DNA from 2 places in the Tatumella sp. UBA2305 genome. Region 1 is predicted to be linked to the other one. Evidence: predicted binding sites of a transcription regulator. Region 1 holds the regulator's gene; the other holds the start of a gene.
What was found. Region 1 encodes Fur, which represses iron uptake genes when iron is present. Its sites were predicted from a motif close to ATAATAATGAGAACNACTATCAA; they were not measured.
Positions count from the first base shown of each region.

Region 2: the regulator Fur is predicted to act here: its motif matches at 1,491-1,513, upstream of ftnA (non-heme ferritin).

Region 1 covers NZ_DDVT01000019.1:76,551-80,989, reverse strand. The annotation lists gene ybfE (LexA regulated protein) at 1-247, shown strand, start outside; gene fldA (flavodoxin FldA) at 381-911, shown strand; gene fur (ferric iron uptake transcriptional regulator) at 1,254-1,700, shown strand; gene B3Z23_RS12290 (beta-N-acetylhexosaminidase) at 1,900-4,439, opposite strand, start outside.
Region 2 covers NZ_DDVT01000017.1:136,080-140,518, reverse strand. The annotation lists gene prfC (peptide chain release factor 3) at 1-1,136, opposite strand, end outside; gene ftnA (non-heme ferritin) at 1,657-2,160, shown strand; gene B3Z23_RS10930 (lysophospholipid acyltransferase family protein) at 2,191-3,945, opposite strand; gene B3Z23_RS10925 (peptidase) at 4,047-4,439, opposite strand, start outside.

The DNA.
Region 1 (4,439 bases):
GCTCGATTTGTTCGCCAACGAACGCCGGCCAGGTCGTCCCAAAACCAGTCAGCTCTCGCGGGATGAGCAATTGCGGATAAATAAACGCAATCAGCTAAAACGCGATAAAGTCCGTGGACTACAGCGGGTTGAACTCAAGATGAGCAGTGACATTGTCGATGCTCTGAACTCTCTGGCGGCAGAACAAAACCTGAGTCGAAGTGAACTCATAGAACAAATTATTCTGGCTCAACTGAAACAAGATTAGGTTCGGACAACCGCACTCAGGAGCAAATCTGGCCTGTTTACAAGTTTCTCACACCACACAGGTCTGTTATCATCTGCATATCTGTACTGAAATTACAATTATCTGATCTGAAGATTCAAGAGGTTATACCCACATGGCAATCGTAGGCATCTTTTTTGGCAGCGATACCGGCAACACTGAAAACATCGCAAAAATGATCCAAAAACAATTGGGTAAGGACGTTGCTGAAGTGCACGACATCGCGAAAAGTACCAAAGAAGATTTGGAAGCTTTCGATATTCTGTTGCTGGGTATCCCGACCTGGTACTACGGTGAAGCACAGTGCGACTGGGATGATTTCTTCCCTACCCTGGAAGAAATTGATTTTAACGGCAAGCTGGTCGCTCTGTTCGGTTGTGGTGACCAGGAAGATTATGCGGAATATTTCTGTGATGCTCTCGGCACGATCCGTGACATTATCGAACCAAACGGTGCCGTAATTGTAGGTCACTGGCCAACTGCCGGTTACCATTTTGAAGCCTCCAAGGGCCTGGCGGATGACAGCCACTTCCTGGGGCTGGCTATTGATGAAGACCGCCAGCCGGAGCTTACCAGTCAGCGAGTCAGCCAGTGGGTGAACCAGGTGTCAGACGAGCTGCAACTGAAAGAAATCCTCGACGCTTAATAGGGTTTTTCATCAGAGTTGTGGTACTGTTAACTTCAGCACCTGCGGGAATGACTAAGATGGCCAGTAGCACCCGCATTAATTTCTTCAGCATATAATACAGACACGGACATTTCAGGGGTTCAGGGAACAAAGACTGAAGTTACCTGAGAACAACAAACTGTCTGTTTTTTCTCTGTGACAGTTCCTTGTCCGGTGGGCATTTCTCCGGGAGTGTTTAAGAGCTGTAGTTTCAATTTTGGTGCATCAGTTCTATAATGGATTAAAAAATATAAGGTCATTAACCAAACTTCAGGGCTTCTTGCCAAAGTCATTTTTCAAAAGTAACAGGACACAAACTGCATGACTGACAACAACTCCGCATTGAAGAAGGCTGGTCTGAAAGTGACACTTCCAAGACTGAAAATTCTGGAAGTGCTTCAGGAACCAGAATGCCACCATGTCAGTGCGGAAGACTTGTACAAACGCCTGATCGATATGGGTGAAGAAATTGGTCTGGCCACGGTATACCGTGTGCTTAACCAGTTCGATGACGCGGGAATCGTAACGCGCCATAACTTCGAGGGCGGGAAGTCAGTTTTTGAATTGACTCAACAACAGCATCATGACCATTTGATTTGCCTCGACTGCGGTAAAGTCATTGAGTTTAGTGATGAGTCAATTGAACAACGCCAGCGTGAAATCGCGACACGGTTTGGCATTAAGCTGACGAACCATAGCCTGTATCTGTATGGCCACTGTACCGAAGGCGATTGCCGCGAAGATGAGTCGCTGCATAACGATAAATAATCAGTATTCCTACTGATTATTCAGGAGTTGCTGAGACAGTCTGTCGCCGGTAGCACAATCACCTGATAAACCCGCATCTTTTGCGGGTTTTTTGTTGCCTGCCACCACCGGACGCCCTCTCCCTTCCCTGCTATTCTGCTAATCTCTTCGCCAGGGGTTAGCTCCCTGGCGAAGATAAAAGCATTTAACGCGATTAAGCTCAGTCCGGCTGTTTATTTCCAACGGTCCTGATAACAGTATCTGTCGTTCCGGCCAGAGTCAGCGGCACATTGCGACTGAAACGTTTTCCATCCGGACTAACTGACCTGATCAGTACATCACCTGTCACCATTGGTGCCTGTTGCGGGTTATAACGCAACCACTGTTGCCCACCATCCGTAGAAAATTCGACAGTTGTCCCGGGTAACGAAGTATTCACCCAGAGACGGCCCGAGCGAATTTCTGCCCCCGGCACCGGAATTCTGTAAGCAATACCGCTGGCATCCAGCCGTGCCAACACTGACTGTCCCAGCAGATTGGCAAACCGCTGCCAGTCGTTATCCAGCCGTTGCTGATCGACATAATGCGTTACGCCCTTCTCAAACCGCCTCCCCTGCTGGTAATCGAGTTCCCAGTCGGCTTTATGCCAGGCGCGTTCAGCCACAGAAAATAATCTCGGATATAGCCGGTATTCCATATCCTGATCGGTACGGACCACTTCGCTCCAGATCTGCGCAGACATCCCGTAAGCCCCCGGCCATGGCCCTTCTGAGGTTGCAGCAAATATCTGTCCGTCGCGATCCGTAGAAATTTCGGCATTTTGTGGCAGATTATCCGGGGTAAAACGGAAAATTTTCTGCTCATCGCTATACCTTGTCGCCCAGTAATAACCAGGTTCTACAGCATTCACTTCATAAGGCATATCCAGATACAGATAATCCGGATTAGAAACAATCACACGATAGCCTTTATTTGCCCAGTCATTGACTGAACCGCTCCCTCCCCAGTACAGCGTATCCCAAAAGTTCAGCGCATTTCTCGCCGTGGCGAACTGTTGGTTATCACGGTTTTCTTTCAGCCCATCCTGCCAGGCCTGAATCCCTTCCATACCCTGCTTTTTCGCAATATCACTGATCTGTAAAGCAAACCAGCCAGGCAGTGCATTTAAGCTGGCCACCTGACCGCTTTTCAGCAATGATGCACATTGCGCTGATTTTGCCCATGGCTTATCCTGGCGGCTAAGGTCCCGCTGACCTTTACCTGCTTCGGGGTTTGCAGTATCAGTATACCCCGGCCCCAGATAGATATTTTTGGCTTCGTCGCCACCAAAATGCCAACGAGTCAACGGTTGTCCGGCCTCCTGATGCATACGAACGATTTCAGACATCACCTTATTGGTGAATCTTAAGGTTGAAGGCAGGCAGGGATTCACAAAGCTGGTCCGGTCATAAAATTGTACGGTAGTCACCTGAGAATCATCACCTTCATCCTGTAAACGATATTCCATTGCCTGTAATGATTTTCCTTCTGCCATCAGTTTTTTATATCTTGCCTCCATTGAAATGACTGCTGCTCTGGCATGTGCAGGCATATCAATTTCTGGTATCACCCGAATCTGTCTGGCATTGGCATACTTCACAATGTCGATATAGTCCTGTCGGCTGAAATAGCCGCTGCCGGTAGTCGTATTGTCCGGACCGGAACCCAATTGAGGTAACAGACAACGGGTTTCACTCAAATCATGACAACGCTGACTTCCCACCTGTGTAAGTTCAGGCAATCCCGGGATCTCAATTCGCCATCCCTCATCATCACTGAGATGCAGGTGCAGAACATTAAGTTTGTAGGCCGCCATTTGGTCCAGGGTACGCATGATGGCCGCTTTGGAATGAAAGTTTCTGGCCACATCGATGAAAATTCCGCGGTAGGCAAAACGCGGGGCATCTTCGATACTCATTACCGGAATGAGTGGTTCTCCATCCAGGGGGATCAACTGCAGTAGCGATTGCAGACCATAAAATACTCCCTGCCCGTCATAACCGGTGATCACGGCTTTTTGCGGGGTAATTTCCAGCCGGTAAGCTCCCTGTTTTACCTTTTTCCCCTGAAATGCTGAAGGTTCGATCCTTGTCTGTAACGGATAACCTTGCCCTGATGAGATACCAGCGTTGTTCAGTGCCTGATTTACCGTACGAGCGGTTTCCGGGGGCAACGCTGTCAAATCGGCTATGATGCCCTGTTTCAGGCTGATATCTTTTGTGCCTAAGACCACTTTCAACGGCGTCGGAATAATTTGCCCCCGCAACTGCCGGGGTTCCAGCAAGCGGGTCTGCAGGTTTTGCTGATAACGGTTTTCCGCGGTCATCAGGATATTGGCATCCGTCGGGCTTCTCCGCCACTGACTGACAGGAACCTCAGCAATGTCCTGCATCTTGTCGGTGTCAGTGACCGCTATAACTTTTGGTACCCCTTGGGTCGATGTAACATACCAGCGTGGCAAGACGTCACTTAACGATACCTGCCAGTATTCATTTATCACCGGTAAGCTGACAGATTGCCCGCCGGGGAAACCGGGAAACTTTTCCGTCGGTTCAATTTTATGCAGGTCACCTACCACATGTGTAATTTTAAACTGGTCATTTTCGCTGGCCAGTACCTGTCGGATGCCAGAAAAATAAATCGTCCAGTCCTTATCATTGAGCGTTTTGCCGGGGTTACTCAGCTTGATTGTCGCCCGATAGCAGGATCCCCAGTCACCGC
Region 2 (4,439 bases), on a different contig from region 1:
AATGAATCACCAATCTGAATGGTCCCGTGATTGTGCAGACCGATAATATCGCCAGGATAGGCTTCTTCAACATGCGCACGGTCTCCGGCCATAAAGGTCAGAGCATCAGAGATCACCACCTCTTTACCGGTTCGCACCTGGTACATCTTCATGCCTTTTTCATACTTACCCGACACTACACGCAGGAAAGCCACACGGTCGCGGTGTTTCGGATCCATATTGGCCTGAATTTTAAATACAAATCCGGAAAATTTTTCATCAGCAGCAACAACTTCCCGGGTATCGGTTCGGCGTGGCATTGGCTCCGGAGCCCAGCTCACCAGGCCATCCAGCATATGGTCGACACCAAAGTTACCCAGTGCGGTACCAAAGAATACCGGAGTCAGTTGGCCCTGCAGGAACGCCTCATGATCGAATTCATGGGATGCCCCCTGAACCAGTTCCAGTTCTTCGCGCAATTGTGAGGCCAGTTCATCACCAATCGCTTCATCCAGCTGTGGGTTATTCAGCCCTTTGACCGTACGAACTTCCTGGATGGTATGTCCCTGCCCGCTCTGATAAAGATAGGTTTCATCTTTATACAGATGATATACCCCTTTAAACAGCTTCCCGCAGCCGACAGGCCAGGTAATTGGGGCACAGGCGATCTTCAGTTCACTCTCAACTTCATCCATGACTTCCATTGGATCACGGATATCACGGTCAAGTTTATTCATAAAAGTCAGGATCGGCGTATCACGTAAACGGGTCACTTCCATCAGTTTACGGGTCCGGTCTTCGACCCCTTTCGCGGCGTCAATCACCATCAGACAGCAGTCGACCGCCGTCAGAGTACGGTAGGTATCTTCCGAGAAGTCTTCATGTCCCGGGGTATCCAGCAGATTAACCAGCTTATCGCGGTAAGGAAACTGCATCACCGAAGTGGTTATCGAGATCCCGCGCTGTTTCTCCATCTCCATCCAGTCTGATTTAGCATGTTGGCTGGAACCACGACCTTTTACCGTCCCGGCCGTCTGAATAGCCTGTCCGAATAACAAAACTTTTTCTGTAATTGTGGTTTTACCCGCATCCGGATGCGAAATAATCGCAAATGTGCGGCGACGAGCCACTTCGTCTAAAAAGGGTGCTGTAGCCATTAACAGGTTCTTCACTGTTGGCGGAAACACATTGCAGGAATGCATTTCCGGAAAATCACGCAGGCCGGGAAATATTTCACCGGCGTTTATCACAGAGATCACTGACCGGCAATCACCGACATCAGTCAATACCCGGGACTTGTTCCGGAGGGGTTTTGGTCCGCATTTCTGCCCGTCACCGCTCTCCGCGGGGCATATGTTACATGAAACCGGGCGTTTACGGTATGTCAGCCCGCAGGGTTTATTGTTGCTGACCGCTGAAATAAGCGCCATTTTCTGCCGGAAAACTCTGCGACTTCCGGTTTAGTGCTGAAGCAGATACTGGCGGGGTATCTGCTACCTGTTAAAAAACAGATAACAATGAGAAAGACTTTTATTACGTATTCCAAATAATTCGCATTACTAAGAGCATGAAAAATAAAGAAATTATCAAAACACCCTCTTCACAAGGCCGTTTAACTGATGCATAATTCGTCACCATAAAGTTACAAAATATAATCTCTGTTAAAAGGTCACTGTTATGCTTACTCCTGATATGATTTCCCGCCTGAACGATCAGTTAAATCTGGAATTCTATTCCGCCAATTTGTATCTGCAAATGAGTGCATGGTGTGCGGATAAAGGCTACGAAGGAGCCGCTTCATTCCTGAAAACCCACTCCCGTGAAGAAATGGACCATATGCAGCGTCTGTTTGATTACCTGAGTGATACCGGCGCATTACCGGTACTGGGCAGTATTGATGCTCCGCCGGTCACTTTTGAATCCCTGTCTGATGTGTTTACCCGGACTTATCAGCATGAGCAGTTAATCACTGGTAAAATCAATGAACTGGCGCATGCCGCGATGACCACTCAGGACTACTCTACCTTCAACTTCCTGCAATGGTATGTTGCCGAGCAGCATGAAGAAGAGAAGATCTTTAAAAATGTTCTGGATAAACTGGGCATGCTGGAAAACAGTTCCAACGGTGCTTTCCTGTTGGACAAAGATTTGGGCCGCATGAACAGCAATACTCACGCCTGAGTTTGGCTAAGCAGGGGCCAGTCCCCTGCTTTATTCTGCCGTATCCGATACTGTCTCCTTCGGCTGTGTATTCATGGCATCCTGTCGGGTAAATACCCCGACATAGCGCTGATATCTCAGCGGCTTAATCAGCGATAAATCCACCAGCACCAGCCCATCAACACAGTTATTGAAATCCGGATCACTACCGAAATCAATGAACTGCACCCCTCCGGGTTCACAAAGCTCCGAATACTGTTTGTACAATGGCGGTATAGCGCATCCCATATTCGCCAGCAGGCGCTTCAGACAGCGCAAGTCCTGCTGATAATCATCACCACTAAACTGAGCAAGCACTTCGGGTAACGACGCAGGGTAAGGACGCCGGGATGTGGCCAGTTCTGCCGCCGGAGGGAAATAGAGCCGGTAAAAAGCCACCAGCAAATCACGTGCCGCTAACGGAAGCCCACCGGATATGGAGACCGGACCGAAAAGATAACGAATATGCGGATATCGGGCCAGAAATGCACCGATTCCCATCCACAGGTACTCCAGCCCGCGACTGCCCCAGTAAGCTGGCTGAACGAAACTCCGACCCAGTTCAATACCCTGTGACAATACCGGTAGCATACCCGGGTCATATTCAAACAGGCTTTGGCTGTAGATCCCCCGGGTCTCTGCATCCGTGAGTTGTGATGCGGTGGGCAACAGACGATAGGCACCGACAATTTCCAGTGTTTCATCGTCCCACAATACCAGATGGAAGTAGTCGTCATCGTAGCGATCCAGATCCCGGCGCCGACCACTGCCTTCCCCGACAGCCCGAAAAGCTATTTCCCTTAAACGACCAATCTCCCTCAACACCGGTACATAGCTCTCCTTGCCGCGTTGCCAGAGAAAAATATATTTGCCGTCGGGTAGCCTCCCCAACAGTTCACTGCTAAACAGTTGCTTACGCACGGCTACCCTGTCTTCAGGTCGGGCAATGGCATTTTCGGTCTGAAACAGCCCGGGGCGGCCACGGGCAATCCGGTAAAGATGTTTACGTAGCCGGGAAGCCAGCTCTTTGGCCGGGGTGTGACCGTCATACCAGTTACTGAAAGGAATGCGGGCACCCACCTGCATTTTTACGGTAGTCCCACGACACCGGAACATTTCCCTGACCAACATGAGTAACGCTGCCGGCGGACAGAGTTTGGCTGTCAGATAAAATGGCAAACTGTTTTTACCGGCGACAAAGACGGGCAGCACCGGAGCACGGCTTTTGGCAGCCAGCCGGACAAAGCTGTGGTGCCAGCGACCATCTTTAATTCCCTTGCTGCTTAAGCGCGAAACTTCACCCGCAGGGAAGATGATAACCACTCCCTGATTAGCCAGTTGTTGCCGGATACCGGACAACTGCTCGCGCCCGGTTTTCTGCCCCATGTTATCCACCGGCAGTAACACCGGATGCAGGCAGGTGAGACTCATCAGTAAACGGTTAGCCACTATCTTCACATCGCGTCTGACCTGAGCTACGGCATGCAATAAGGCCAGTCCATCTAACGCGCCCAGTGGATGGTTAGCCACCAGCACCAGCGGGCCACTGACCGGTATTTGTTCCAGTTCACGTGCGGTGAGTTCACAGCGAACATCCAGGTACTCGAGCATCTGCTCAACCATCTCCAGTCCATGAAGATGAGGATATTCAGCAGCAAACCGGATAAATTCCTGTTCACGCATCACCCGGCGTAAAAACCGTTTTTGCCATGCAGAGGCATTAAATTCAGGCCAATAGTCCCGCAACAGATGATCGACGGTAAACACCGGGAGTCCCCCTGATACAGATTAAATAAGGCACTGATGCACATTACTTTTCAGGGATGACAGAGTGATGACAGCAACAGGCTGCCATCACAGAGAGAGGATTATAATTCGAGAGGCGGCAGACGGGTAAAGACACTCAGCAGGCCTTTGCTCCATAACTGCCTGATTTGTGAGAAATAAGGGTGCTGATCTGTCAGGTGGTACTGTTCTGCATCGCTGTAACTGTCGGTCCGGTAAATCATCACATCCAACGGCAGCCCTACGGATATATTACTGGCCAGCGTGGAATCCATAGAAATCAGTGCACATTGCATCGCCTGTTCCAGTGGGGTTTCATAGCGCAAAACACGGTCAATAATCGGCTTGCCATATTTACTCTCACCAATCTGAAAATAGGGAGTGTCGACACTGGCTTCAATAAAATTGCCCTGCGCATAAATCTGAAACAACCGGGGTTCTTCACCCCGAATCTGCCCGCCAAGCAACAGAGTACC